Regions from separate parts of the Limnohabitans sp. Rim8 genome, predicted to be linked through region 2. Evidence: predicted binding sites of a transcription regulator. Region 2 holds the regulator's gene; the other holds the start of a gene.

Region 1 (6,878 bases), on a different contig from region 2:
GCCATTCGATCGACAAACGGCAGGCATTTTCAAGCGAGGTGGCGTCCGTGCGCATGGCCTCGTCCGTCACCTCCGGCTCGTCTGACCAGGTCACATAAAAACCATCGCCAGTGAACCAATCGTCCGGGTTCAGGGGCGCACCCAAAAACACATCGTCATTGAAATAAAAGTAGCGCTCAGACAAGCCCGGAATGTGGTGAATCCACGACTCGATGTGGCCCGAATCGAAGGTGGGCAGTGAAGCCTCGGGCATCAGATCGCGGTGGTCCACCAGCGTCAAGCGGTCCGAGGGCCGCAGCCAATCGGGGGCTTGGGCATCGGTGACGATGTAGACGTGGCCGTGCTGGGGGAAAAACTTCTCCAGGGCGCGCAGGCTGTAACGCAGCTCATGGTTGTCACGAAAGCGCCCTTCCACGTTGCTGTAACGCGCCATGGCCGCACCCGTGTCTTGGGGCAATTGCGCCAAAGCCGCTTCGCGCTTAGCCCGCCAAATCGCGTCATTGCCATCGACCCACAGGTACACCACGTCGATGGGTCGGTCGTTGGTATGGGGGGTATTTGCCAACGCGGTCGCGGTGGTCTTGGGAATCAGAGGCAAAACAAAGTGGGCAAAAATTTTTTGAGCCCTGAGTCTACCATTGGGGTCAGAGCGCTTTTCAATACCCGCCATGGGCTGAGGGCCACTGATCGACCGCCCGCACGGCGTCGTTTTGCACCGTCAACAAGCCCCGCCAGTCGGTCGTGTAGGCCGGGGTTTTGAAATCTTGCTTCATGTGCCAAATTTGCGCCGCGTGCCCTGTGCCCGCGCTGCCCAGCTTCAGGCTGCCCCGGCCGTGGCGCTGGTTGATCTGGTCAATGGCCTGCATCAAGCGTGTACGGTTGGCGGGCTGGGTATCGCCTGCGTGGCGCGACAAATCGAGCGTCATCTGTTGGCGCGTGGCTGGCTGCAAGCCCATCAGCATCACACCCGCTTTGGCGTACAAAAAGCCCGGCTGGTAAATGCTGTCCAGCAAAGCCAATGCCGCCTGCGTGATGTGCGCGCTGTCGCTGGTGGGCACGGGCAGCGGCAGGCAGGCGCTGCGGCTGTACTGCGCGTCTTGCTTTCTGAACGGGCTGGTGCGGATGAACACCATCACCTGCGCCGCATGGCCCTTTTGCTTGCGCAGTTTTTCTGCCGCGCGGCAAGCGAACTCGGTCACGGCCTGCTGCAAATCGGCCAGCTCGGTCACCGGGCGGCCAAAGCTGCGGGTGCAGGCAATCTGCTGCTTGGCCGGGGGTTCGTCTTCAAACTCGATGCAGGGCGTGCCGTTCAGTTCGCGCACGGTTTTTTCCAGCACCACCGAGCACATGGCCCGCGCAGCCGCCGGGCTCATCACGGCCAGGTCTTGCGCTGTGGTGATGCCTTGCGCCCGCAGTTGCGCCGCAATGCGCGGACCCACGCCCCACACCTCGCCCACTTCAGTGGCCTGCAAGAGCTCGGCCAGCTCTTGCGGGCTGCACGCCCCCAGGTGGCAGATCTGCGCATGGTGGGCCGGGTAACTGCCGGGCTTACGCTCGGCGCTTTTGGCAATCGCATTGGCCAATTTGGCGAGCGTCTTGGTGGGCCCGATGCCGATGCAGGTCGGGATGCCGATCCACCTCAAGATGCGCCTGCGGATGGTGCGGGCGCGGCGCACCAAATCACCAGAGATACCACTCAGGTCCACAAAGCTTTCGTCAATGGAATAGACCTCTTGGGTATGGCCCAGGCCTGCGGCCAGGCTCATCATGCGGTCGCTCATGTCGCCATACAGGGCGAAGTTGGCAGACAGCGCGATCAGGCCAGCATCGCGCTCGAGCTCGCGCAGCTGAAAGTAAGGCGCGCCCATCTTGATGCCCAGGGCTTTGGCTTCGTCACTGCGGGCGATGGCGCAGCCGTCGTTGTTGGACAGCACAACCACCGGCCGGCCTTGCAGCCAGGGCTGGAAGACGCGTTCGCAAGAGACGTAAAAGTTGTTGCCGTCGATGAGGGCGAGCATGGGGAGGGGCATGGCCAAATACTGTATTTATAAACAGTATATAGAGAATAAAAGAAGCAACGGACCAGGTGGTGTTACCCGCGGTGTTGACACCCAGCTCGCGCAAGCGTGCGCCAGCGGACCGATGGCCTGCCCCCCATTTGCTTTAATGTCTGACCAGACCCCTTTTTCAAGCGAGCTTTTATGCGTTGGTTTTTTTCTGTTTTGTTTCTTTTTTGTGGAGCCGCCATGGCCGTTGAAGAACCGCGTTACACCGTGCTGGTCTCAGACCCGCCTTTTGAAGTGCGCCGCTACGCCGCGTTCACCGTGGCGCAAACCCAAATCAGTGGCGACTTTGACGCGGCCAGCCGCAATGGCTTTCGGCGCATCGCGTCTTATATTTTTGGTGACAACGTCCAAGCCGAGGTGGGCGCGCAGCGCAAGATCTCGATGACAGCGCCCGTCACCGTCGCCCCCGAGTCAGAAGGCTGGCGCGTCCACTTTGTGATGCCCGCCGCCGAGAGCATGCAGACCTTGCCCAAGCCACTGAACCCCCAAGTTCAGCTGCGTCCTGTGGCCGAGCACGAAGTGGTAGCCGTGCGTTTTAGCGGCTTCACCACGCAGGCCAGCGTTGAAGAGCAAACCGAGCGGCTGAAGGCTTGGGCCAAAGCCAAAAACCTCAAGCTCAGCCCCACGGCCCAAGTGGCCCGTTACGACGATCCGTTCACCTTGCCTTGGAACCGGCGCAACGAGATCTTGATTGACTTGTTGCCCTAAGACTGAGCCCACGCGGCTTCATTAGCAGATGCTCGAGCCCCGAGCATCTGCTGCCTCCTGCAGCTGCCATCGTTCGATCAACTAATTTTTTGCTAGTACAATTAATTAATGTTGACCGTGCACGAAACCCCAGACTTCATCGCTTGGTCAGCCAAGGTCTGGACCGATTCCGAACGGTTTGAGTTCATAGCGTGGATCAGCGAAAACCCAATGGCTGGAGATGTGATTCCCGGGGCTGGTCCCTTGCGCAAGGTGCGATGGACACGCCAAGGCATGGGCAAGAGCGGCGGTACCAGAGTGATTTATTTCAACCACTTGACCAACGGAGAGATTGTTCTTTTGTTGGTTTACGCCAAAGCCAAATTTGACAACCTGAGACCTGAACTGCTGCTGAAACTGAAGGAGCGATTCGATGCCTAAATCCAAAACCACTCAAGTGTCCCCCGTGGACCCCGAAATGCTTGAATTTGAAGCGGCTTTGCTGCGCTCGGTCGATCAGGCGCTCAAGGGTGAACTGGCCGCAAGCCACACGCCTCAAGCGATTCGGGCACGTGGTGCAGGTCGCCCTGTAGGCAGCGTCAAGCCAGACCGCAAAGTGCCCACCACCATCCGTTTGTCGCCCGAGGTCTCATCGGCTTTTCGTGCCACCGGTCATGGTTGGCAAACCCGCATTGATGCAGCGCTCAAAGATTGGCTGCGCACGCACTCCCCATCGACTGAAGCCGGACATTGATCCAGGCCAAGTCACGGCCATTCAACATGACCGGATGCCCTGAAAGCGGCTGGGCTCAATCGCCCGGAGCGGCCTAGGCAGCGGGTCGTCTGTTGTAGCCTTGGGCGATGGTCAACTCAGTCTTGCAGCCGTGACAGGGCGGATTCGCAAAAAGCGCATTCAAGCCCAGCTTGAAGCCCTGCCCGCACCGCGCGCTGACGACGTGCTGTGCCCACTGTGTAACCGCCCCATTCCGCCCAGCCAACAAGATGCGCACCACTTGGTGCCCAAGTCGCATGGCGGTGCACACACCGTGCTGCTGCACCGCATTTGCCACCGCCAAATCCACGCGCTGTTCACCGAGACCGAGTTGGCCCGCACCTACGCCACGGTCGAAGCCTTGAAGCAGCCCGAAGAGATGGCCCGCTTTATCCAGTGGGTGCAAACCAAACCCGACGCGTTTTTTGAAAAAAGCCGCAAGAGTCAGCGGCTCAAAAGCAGGCGCTGAAAGTATTCAGGGCGTGAGCCACTCCCAGGTGTTGGCGCTCAGCTGCGCACGGCGGTGCCCTTGGCGCGACAGCTCCAGCCAGTCCATCTGCAGCACTTGCGCACGCAGCACGGCAAAGCTGTGCGTGGACGTGGGGGCGTGCGCTGCATCTGCACCGGCTGATCTGCTGCCATGCGGCAACACCGCACCCGGTGCCAAGGGCGACAAATAATCGCCCGCAGCCGCCGACTGCTTGACCCCTTGCCAAAGCGCCTCGACCTCTGGGCCAGAAGTGATCACGGAGCAAGTCACCCGCACCCGCAATTGCCAACTCAAACGTGCACTCCAAAACACCAACATCGCTGCACCTTGGGCCTGCAGTTGGGCCACTTTGGGGCTGCGGCTGTCGGTGTAAAAAGTCAGCAGGCCAGCCCCCACGTCCACCTGCCGCAGCACCACGGTGCGGGCATCGGGCAAGCCGTCTGCATCGATGGAAGCCAACACCGGTGTGCGCCATTCGTGGTGCCGGTCCAAGCTGGCGCGGCCCAGTTCTTTCCAAATTTGGGGGCGTATGTCCTCGGGCGTTTGCAGGTGGATTTTCATGATGCGAAGGGTTGACGGGGACTCAATAGGCCGTGCTTGAACAAGTGTGATGCTTCACAACGCCAAAATTTCTACACTCCCCGTGAGCACCGGGCGGCACAAAATTTTGTAGCCGTCGGCGTCAAAGTGGGCAGCCACTTGGCTGACCGACTGGCTCAGTTGGCGAGCGGCCTCGGGGGTCGGGGCGCTACCCAGATAGCACCAGTGCTTCACGACGTGGATTTGCGTGAGTTCGGCATCGCGCTCGACCAAACCGACCGCGCCCGGGTAAGGCCAGCATTCCACGCGCAGCGCCAGCAGGCTGCTGAACAAGCGCTCGCGGTGCGCCTCAGGCATTTCGTCGCCCCGGCACACACCCGCGCACTGGCGGATGGCAGCCCTGAAGCAGGCTTTGCCGGGGGGCAATTTTTCCAGGCCCAGCGGCCCGTAGCAAAGTTTGTGTTGGTCGGCCACGGCCCGCAGCGCATTCAGCGCCGCATGGCGGCTGGCGTACAGGCCATACAGCTCGGGCTGGCTGGCAAAGTCGATGTCGCGGGCATACACGACTTGCGGCACTTCGCCCGTCAGTTGCAAGCTGCACAACTGTTGGTTGCGGCGCAGTTTTTGGTTGAACAAGGGGTGCTGGGCCTTGATCATTTGCGCCTCTAGAAGCAGCGCCCCGATCTCGCCCGCCGTGCGGATGTGGCTGATGCGCTGGGTCTGGCGCAGCATGCGGGCTTCGTCGGGCGTGCGCAGGTGCGAGAGCAATCGCGCACGGATGTTGATGCTTTTGCCGATGTACAGCGGCAAGTCGCCTTCTTGGCCGTGAAAAATGTAAACACCCGCCCCGGTGGGCGCATCTTCGATGGCTTCGCGCAGGTGCTGGGGGTATTCGTAGACGCGCCCAGCCTCGAAGTCGTCGCGGCGGTGGCGTGGGGAGATGGTGGCCATGTCGGAGGTGATGGAGACGGGTCAGGTTTGGTGCTGGTGAATGGTCGCGACCACCACACCCCAGACGTCCACGCTTTGGCCGTCTTTGGGCACGATATCGGGGTAATCGGGGTGGGCCGCTTGCAATCGGATGCTCTCGCCCTGCAAGCGCAGGGTTTTGCAGGTGAAATCGCCGTCGATCACCGCCAGCACGATTTGCCCATCGGCCGGGGTGATGGCGCGGTCCACGAGCACCACCGAGCCATCCAGGATGCCTGCATCGCGCATGCTTTCGCCCCGCACACGGATGTAGAACGTGGCCTGCGGGTGTTTGACCAATTGCTGCATGAGGTCGATGCGCTCGACTTGGTGGTCTTCGGCGGGCGAGGGAAAGCCTGCGGCAATGCTGGCGGGCAGGGCCTGCAACCACCAGTTTCCGGGTGGCAGGGCTTGGGGAATATCGAGGGCGTGCATAAGGGGAAAGCCTGGGCTGCAGGTGCAGCTGTGGGTAGGTCAAAATACTGTTTATATTTACAGTATACTGAGCTTGTCATGCTTCTTGCAGTTGCCTGACATTTTTGTTGATTTACGCCCCGGGCTTTGCGGCTCGGGGCGTTTTTTTGGGCGCTCGGACAGCGGCGGCGCTCAGCGCATCTGGGCATTGAGGCTGCCCAAGGGCGCAGAAAACTCGGCGCGCCAGCTTTCGCCCACCTGCAGGGGCCAGGCGTCGGTCCAGGTGCCGGTGGTGATCACGTCGCCCGCTTGCAGGTCGACCGCGCCGGGGCATTGGCGCAGCTCTTTCAAAAAGTGGTGCAAGGCATTGAGCGGGCTGTCGAGCACGTTGGTGCCGCTGCCCTGCTCCACCGCCTGCTCGTTTTTGAACAGCGTCACTTGGGCCTGCGCCAGCAGGGTGTGCAAGGTCTGTGCATCGGCAGCCAGTTGCTGAACCGGCAGGCGCTGGCCCACCAGCAGGCGGGCGTGCAAGCCGCTGTCGGCCATGGTGTCGGTGGCGGTGAACTTCCAGTCCAGGCAGTGCGACTGCACGACTTCAAAACCCGGAGCAATCCAGTCGATGGCTTCAAACAGCTGCTGCATGCTGGCATTGGCCGGTGGCGTGGCCTTCATGCCGAAGACGATTTCGGGCTCCAGTCGGGGCTGGCAGGTGTGGGTCAGGTCGATGCTGCCCTCGGCCGTCCCCGATGCGGCAGGCTGGGCAAAGCCGAGGCCTGTGTTCCAGACCGTGCCCCACATGGGTCCAAACACCTCGTAGCGCTGCCACAGCGTGCGGTTGGTGAAGCCAATCTTGTAGCCCTTGGGCACTTCGCCGCGCTGCTGGCGCAACTGGCGCACGGCCAGGGCTTTTTGGTAGGCCGCGGCCGTGTCAGGGCCGCCC
Region 2 (6,878 bases):
AAACTGCGTCGCGGGCTTTGGCAATCGCTTCGGGTTGGGTGTCGTACAGCCAAACCAAGCTACCCGCTTGTGCTGCAATTTGGGCAATGCCCCGGCCCATGGCCCCTGCGCCGATCACGGCGACTTTTTGAAATGAAACGGTCATTTTGTGTAGCAGGGCCGAGAGCCCTGATCTGGGTCGTTCTTGTGTACTGGGGGTGGACAGGCTGAAGAATCAGTCAAAAATTCAATAACAGCCAATTATGAAGCCGCTTTCAGCGACGAACTTGCAAAGCACCCGGGTTGACAATGTTGGTGGGCGTGCCTTTGATGTAGTTCACGACATTGTCAAAAGCCGTGCCAAAGTAAAGCTCATAGCTGTCTTTCTCAACGTAACCAATGTGCGGTGTGCAGATGCAGTTCTCCAGCCTGAGAAGGGCCGATCCCTGCAAAATAGGTTCTGACTCAAAAACATCGATCGCTGCCAAGCCAGGACGACCGCGGTTCAAGCCACCAATCAGTGCATGGGGTTCAATCAGTTCAGCGCGTGAGGTGTTAACCAAGAGCGCCGTGGGTTTCATTCGGCCCAAGTCCTCGGCAGTCACGATGCCTGTGGTCACCTCGTTCAAGCGCAAGTGAAGGGACAAAACATCTGCACTTTCAAAAAATGATTCTCTGCTGCTGGCAGCGGTCAAACCGTCTTTGACGGCGCGAATTCGAGATTCATCACTGCCCCAGACTTGGACATTCATGCCGAAAGCACGTCCATAGCCGGCCACCATTTGGCCAATTTTTCCGTAACCCCAGATGCCCAGTGTTTTGCCTTTCAAAACTGTACCCATGCCAAAGTTGGTCGGCATGGCGCTGGACTTAAGACCTGATTGTTGCCAAGCGCCATGTTTCAGGTTGCTGATGTACTGAGGCAGCCTGCGGGCAGCAGCCATGATCAAAGCCCATGTCAACTCAGCCGGTGCAACGGGTGAGCCAACGCCCTCTGCCACGGCCACGCCCCGCTCGGTACAGGCGGCCAAGTCAATGTGACCACCCACACGACCCGTCTGTGCAATCAATTTGAGGCGGGGCAACTTCTCGATCAAGGCCTTGTTCAGAGCGGTTCGCTCGCGAATCAGAACAATCACATCAGCGTCTTTTAGCCTGACAGACAGTTGTCCGATGCCCTTGATCGTGTTGGTGTAGACCTTGGCGGAATAGTTCTCGAGTTTGGAGGCGCACTCAAGTTTGCGGACGACATCTTGGTAGTCGTCAAGGATCACAATGTTCATGCCCGACATTGTGCCTTGTGAATCAAGGGATTTGAACGGCTGACAAGACAATGGCGCTGCCATTGTCTTGTGAATCAATGGCTTAATTGACGCATTTCGAGTGCTGCCAGCCGATCCAGTTCGGCGCAGACGTCGGCCATGCGGCCAGAGATCACCATTCGCCCTGAGGTTTGTGGTCCATCACCGGATTCACGGACCCTCAATACCTTGAGGCATGGGGTTTTGGGCACAGATGGCGTGACTTGGGTGACTGATGTGGGGCAACTGGCTGTTCTCGTGGCCCAACTGGGGTGAAGACGCCCCGATGACCGGGGCTTGGGTGACGATTTTGGGTGCTTAAAACCAGAGAAAGCCTTGAAAAAACCAGAAAGAGCAAGCAGAGCGATTCCCATGTGAAACCTTTCAAAAGCATGGAGGTTGGACACAGACAGGATTTCACAAGAGAGTCTTCGCGTTCAGGGCTGATCAACAGCGCCCGCCACCTGTACGCAAGACAAAATCTTTACATCAAGGCGCTGTTCCGGATCAAGCCCACTGCCAAGCCCTCGATGTCAAAGGGTTCACCCGGGTGAACATGGATCGTGGGGTAGTCGGGGTTTTCAGGGAGAAGCTCAATGCCACTGGCGGTTTTGTTGAGGCGTTTGACGGTGACTTCATCGCCCAACCGGGCAACCACAATTTGACCGCTGCGAACTTCTTTGGTGGATTTGACCGCCAAAAGATCACCGTCCATGATGCCGGCATCGCGCATGGACATGCCGCGTACTCGAAGCAGGTAGTCGGGTTGGGTCGAAAACAAGCTGCTCTCGATTTGGTAAGAACGGTCAACGTGCTCTTGGGCCAAGATGGGCGAACCCGCTGCAACCCGGCCCACCAAAGGCAGACAAAGTTGGCCCAACCCGGGCAAACTCAGGCTGAAAAGGTCGCTGTTGGCCCGTTGACTGCTGCGGTTGCTGCCTTTGAGACGAATACCGCGAGAAGTGCCGCTGACCAGTTCAATCGCACCTTTTCTGGCCAAGGCCTTGAGGTGTTCTTCGGCTGCATTGGCTGACTTGAAACCCAGAATGTTGGAGATTTCCGCACGCGTAGGAGGTGCGCCGGTATTGGCAATGGTGTTCTGGATGAGTTCCAGTATTTCTTGTTGCCGTGCGGTCAGTTTGGGGCTGTCAGTCATGGTGTTTCCTTGAATAGCTGTTTTTTCATCCAGTGACTGTATTTTTAACCAGCTTTTTGATGAATGCAAGCACTTTCAACAAAAAATTTCCATTGAGAGTCGACAGGCGGCACAAAACACCAAAGCCCCTGAACGGGGCTTTGAAGACAGGGTGCTGCGGCAGTTGCCGCATATCGCATATCGTGCAAGTCGGTTCAGGCCGCCAGCGCCCCGAAAACACGAGCGGTGATGTCTTCCACACTGCCGGTGCCGCTGATGGCACGGTATTTGGGCGCGATGCCTGTGTCGCTTCGTGCCCAAGTGGCGTAATAGTCCACCAAAGGGCGGGTCTGGGCGCTGTAAACATCCAAGCGTTTTTTGACCGTCTCTTCTTGGTCATCCGCACGTTGAACCAGAGGTTCACCCGTCACATCGTCCATGCCAGCCACTTTGGGCGGGTTGAACTTGACATGGTAAGTGCGGCCAGATGCTGGGTGTGAGCGTCGGCCGCTCATGCGTTCAATGATGGCGTCAAAAGGCACATCAATTTCAAGCACATAGTCCAGCTTCACGCCGGCGGCTTTCATGGCATCGGCCTGTGGAATGGTGCGGGGAAAACCGTCAAACAAAAAACCGTTGGCGCAGTCGCTTTGCGCGATGCGTTCTTTCACCAAGTTGATGATCAGGTCGTCGCTGACCAAACCACCGGATTCCATCACGGATTTGGCTTCCAAGCCCAATGGCGTTCCCGCTTTGACCGCAGCCCGTAGCATGTCACCGGTGGAAATTTGAGGGATGTTGAACTTCTGGCAAATGAATGTGGCTTGTGTGCCTTTGCCGGCGCCGGGTGCACCCAACAGAATCAGTCTCATGGGGAGGTCCTTGTCGTTTGTGGTTATTTTGGTCGGTCCGGCCAAAAGACCAGATCTATCTCTTTTTAAGAATATCACGCAATCCTCAAAGCTTGCTTACGAGCCGCTTCGGGTTCTGGGCTTGCAAAAACACCCGCCCATCAGCTCAGCAGTTGCCTGACGCGCTCGAGATCTTCTGGCGTATCGACACCGGGGCCGGGGGCTTGATCGGTCAAATGAACCGCAATGCCGTGGCCGTGCCACAGAGCGCGGAGCTGTTCCAGGGACTCCATGGTTTCCAAGGGTGCAGGCAGCAAATTTGGGAAAAGTGACAAAAAGCCTGACCGATAAGCGTAGATCCCGATGTGCCTCAAAGGGGCAGGGTGGGGCAAAGTTTGCATTGAACCGTCGGAGCTGCCATCTCGCCACCAGGGAATCGGTGCTCGGCTGAAATAAAGCGCCATCTGGCGGGCGTCCATCACCAACTTGACCACATTCGGGTTCATGAATTCTTGCAGCGAACCGATGGTGTGAGCCGCTGTGCTCATGCTTGCCTCAGGGCGTTGCGTCAGCAAAAAGGCGACTTCGTCGATCAGTTCTGGGCGGATCAATGGTTCATCGCCTTGCACATTGACCACCACATCGTCTGAACCCAGCCCCAGCAGTTGACAGGCCTCGGCCAATCGGTCGCTGCCGCTCAAGTGGTCTTGGCGTGTCAACAAAGCAGTCACCCCGTGCAACTGGCAGGCCTGCACGATGCGTGCATCGTCAGCAGCCACCACCACTTGTTTGGCTTGTGATTGGGCAGCGCGTTGCGCGACCCGAACCACCATGGGCAAGCCCGCAATGTCGGCCAACGGTTTGTTGGGCAGGCGACTCGAAGCCATGCGAGCCGGAATCACCACTGTGAAGGGCGACGTTGTTGGGCTTTTTTGCATGCTGATGCCTCAAAGCGGTGGGCGCAGGGCGGCCAATTTGTCGATTTCTTCGTCGCTCAAAGTGCGCGCTTCGTTTTCGAGCAAGATCGGTATGCCTTGACGAACCGGATAGGCCAAGCGGGCACTGCGCGAAAGCAATTCCTGACGCTCGAGGTCAAAATTGAGCGGGCCTTTGGTGACTGGGCAAACCAGCAATTCAAGCAATTTGATATCCATGGTGCAATGATAACGGGCGCGTCTCAGCGCTTTGGAAGAGCCCCCACCAACTGGTCAAGCGCTGACCAAAAGGCGCGCTCTGGTGTCAACTCCAAAGGGACAGCCAAGGCCAACGGCTGGTGTCGCCAAAGCTTGGCAGCGTCTTTTTCGGTGCAAAGCAAGGGATGTTGCAAGGGGGCTTTTGACCATGCGGCAAAGTCAAAGTGGTCCGGCAGCGGGGTGGTTTGGTGCAGGGTCAAACCCTTGTCGCGCAGCAAATTGAAAAACCCCTCGGGTCTGGCCAATCCGGCCAAGGCATCAACGGCTTGGCCCTTCAGGCTGTCCAGCGCCACCTGTTGCCCGTGGCCATCCACCGCCCAGTCCGCCAGCTGTCTTTGGGCTTGAAATCCACCCCCCAATTCGTTGATGCCTGTGTGCAGCAACAGGTCAACTTTTCGGGGCCAGGCCTCTCTCAAGGGGCCCGCAGGCAGCAACCAACCGTTGCCAATCCCGCGCTCGTCCATCACACAAACTTCAAGGTCTCGGGCCAAAGCCCAATGTTGCAAACCATCGTCGCAGATCAAGATGTCGGTTTCCGGGTGTGCTTGAAGCAAAGCCAGACCGACATCGGCGCGCTTGGGGCCGACCCAAACAGGCACGCCCGTCTTTTGGTGGATCAGCAGGGGTTCATCGCCCACTTCTGCGGCTGTGCTGTTTGGGAATACAGCGCGCGTTTCCTGCGTTTGTCGGCCGTGGCCCCGCGATACCACGCCGGGGTGCCAACCTTGGGCCAAAAGGTGCTGAACCATGGCCATGGTCAAAGGGGTTTTTCCTGCGCCACCGGCCACCACATTGCCCACCACCACCACTGGCACCGGCAAACGGACACTTTGAAACCAGCCGCGGCGGTACAAGCCTTGACGGATTGAAATCAAAACGGCGTAAAAAACCGACAAAGGCACGAGCAAACGGGCAAACCCATTGCGCGACTGCCACACCTTAGGCAAGTGCAGGAGCAACCAAGAGTTCAACAACACAGCCTCCCCGGCGCGTTTTGATCCACAAAGTGTGAAAATCTCAGGACAAGATGATCCATCTGGGATGAAGTGGCGAGAGGAGTAACGGACATGTTGGACTGGATTATCCGTGAACCCATGACTGCAGCGTGGATGAAAACACCCATGATTCGATGGACACCGCCCCGCTGTGGATAACTTTGTGAAAAACTTTTTTCAAGTGTGCAGTTTTGAGTACTCAGGTACAGCGCTGGAGGGTGAAATTCAAACCGATAAAATTAAAATTATTTATTAAATCAATGACTTGCATGAATTTTTTGAGACAACTTTTAAAAATCTGTTCAAACCCATCTACGCCCTTGGCTTGTGGAGTACTCTGCCAAGAGCCGCTTGATTTTTCAATTGAAATGTGTTGAAAACACCCAGCAAACCTCATCCCATGTCCGAAAACAACGATTTGACGCCGCGCGCATGGACAGTTTCTGCGCTGTGCCGCGCCGTTGCTGATTCTTTGGATGGTCAGTTCAATCCTGTCAGCGTGCGTGGCGAGATTTCGGGCTTTGCGCGCGCAGCCAGTGGGCATTGTTATTTTTCGATCAAGGACGACACGGGCCAAATCCGCTGCGCCATATTCCGACGTGCTGCCAGCTTGATGGACTTTGCCCCGCGTGACGGCGAATTGGTTGAGGTACGCGGGCGATTGGGGGTTTACGAGGCCCGGGGTGACCTGCAGTTGATCGTCGAGTCGATGGCGAGGGCCGGGCAGGGGGCTTTGTTTGAGCAGTTTTTGCGCCTCAAAGCCAAGCTCGAAGCCGAAGGCCTTTTTGATCCCGTCCACAAACGGGCTTTACCAGCCCAACCCCGTGCCATTGGGGTGGTGACATCGCTGGGCGCTGCCGCTTGGCACGATGTGATGACCGCTTTGCAGCGACGGGTTCCGCACATTCCGGTGTTGATGGCGCCAGCATGGGTTCAAGGACCTGGTGCAGCGGGCACGCTGGCGCAAGCTTTGTTGAACGTTTACGCCCTCACGGCCGAAGACAACCCGCTGTGTCCGCCGGTTGACGTCATTCTTTTGGTACGTGGCGGTGGTTCCATGGAAGACTTGTGGTCTTTCAATGACGAAAATCTGGCCCGCGTGATTGCGCAAAGCCCTGTGCCCTTGATATGCGGCGTGGGCCACGAAACCGATTTCACCATCGCCGACTTTGTGGCCGACGTGCGCGCCCCCACCCCAACCGCAGCGGCCGAGATGGCTGCGACCGATCGGAGCGTGAGCCTTGAAGCCTTGTCGGTGCTTGAGCACCGGTTGAACAGGGGTCTGCTGCGCCAGCAAGACCGTCAAGCGCAACGCTTGGACGCTGTGGCAGCCCGGTTGGGGCTGAGTTTGGTGCGCCAGCAAGAGCGCCAGAGTCAACGTCTGAGCGCCATCGCCACGCGATTGAGCCGACCACAAGCCCTGC

What was found. The regulator LexA, encoded in region 2, represses DNA repair genes until DNA is damaged. The targets are predictions, from matches to a motif close to ACTGTATNNNNATACAGT.
Region 1: Q1M54_RS07065 (Y-family DNA polymerase) is a predicted target of LexA. The motif match lies at 2,039-2,056, and genes of this name have one in related genera.

The regions. Positions count from the first base shown of each region.
Region 1 covers NZ_CALPTI020000007.1:105,040-111,917, forward strand. Annotated here, with positions in the region: gene Q1M54_RS07060 (Stealth CR1 domain-containing protein) at 1-670, opposite strand, end outside; gene Q1M54_RS07065 (Y-family DNA polymerase) at 657-2,018, opposite strand; gene Q1M54_RS07070 (heme-binding protein) at 2,247-2,774, shown strand; gene Q1M54_RS07075 (transcriptional regulator) at 2,883-3,194, shown strand; gene Q1M54_RS07080 (BrnA antitoxin family protein) at 3,187-3,507, shown strand; gene Q1M54_RS07085 (HNH endonuclease signature motif containing protein) at 3,638-3,994, shown strand; gene Q1M54_RS07090 (pyridoxamine 5'-phosphate oxidase family protein) at 4,001-4,576, opposite strand; gene cho (excinuclease Cho) at 4,631-5,506, opposite strand; gene umuD (translesion error-prone DNA polymerase V autoproteolytic subunit) at 5,528-5,959, opposite strand; gene Q1M54_RS07105 (fumarylacetoacetate hydrolase family protein) at 6,131-6,878, opposite strand, start outside.
Region 2 covers NZ_CALPTI020000005.1:109,445-116,322, forward strand. Annotated here, with positions in the region: gene Q1M54_RS05305 (3-hydroxyacyl-CoA dehydrogenase) at 1-145, opposite strand, end outside; gene Q1M54_RS05310 (D-2-hydroxyacid dehydrogenase family protein) at 255-1,262, opposite strand; gene lexA (transcriptional repressor LexA) at 1,765-2,436, opposite strand; gene adk (adenylate kinase) at 2,631-3,287, opposite strand; gene kdsB (3-deoxy-manno-octulosonate cytidylyltransferase) at 3,428-4,204, opposite strand; gene Q1M54_RS05330 (Trm112 family protein) at 4,214-4,420, opposite strand; gene lpxK (tetraacyldisaccharide 4'-kinase) at 4,444-5,436, opposite strand; gene xseA (exodeoxyribonuclease VII large subunit) at 5,855-6,878, shown strand, end outside.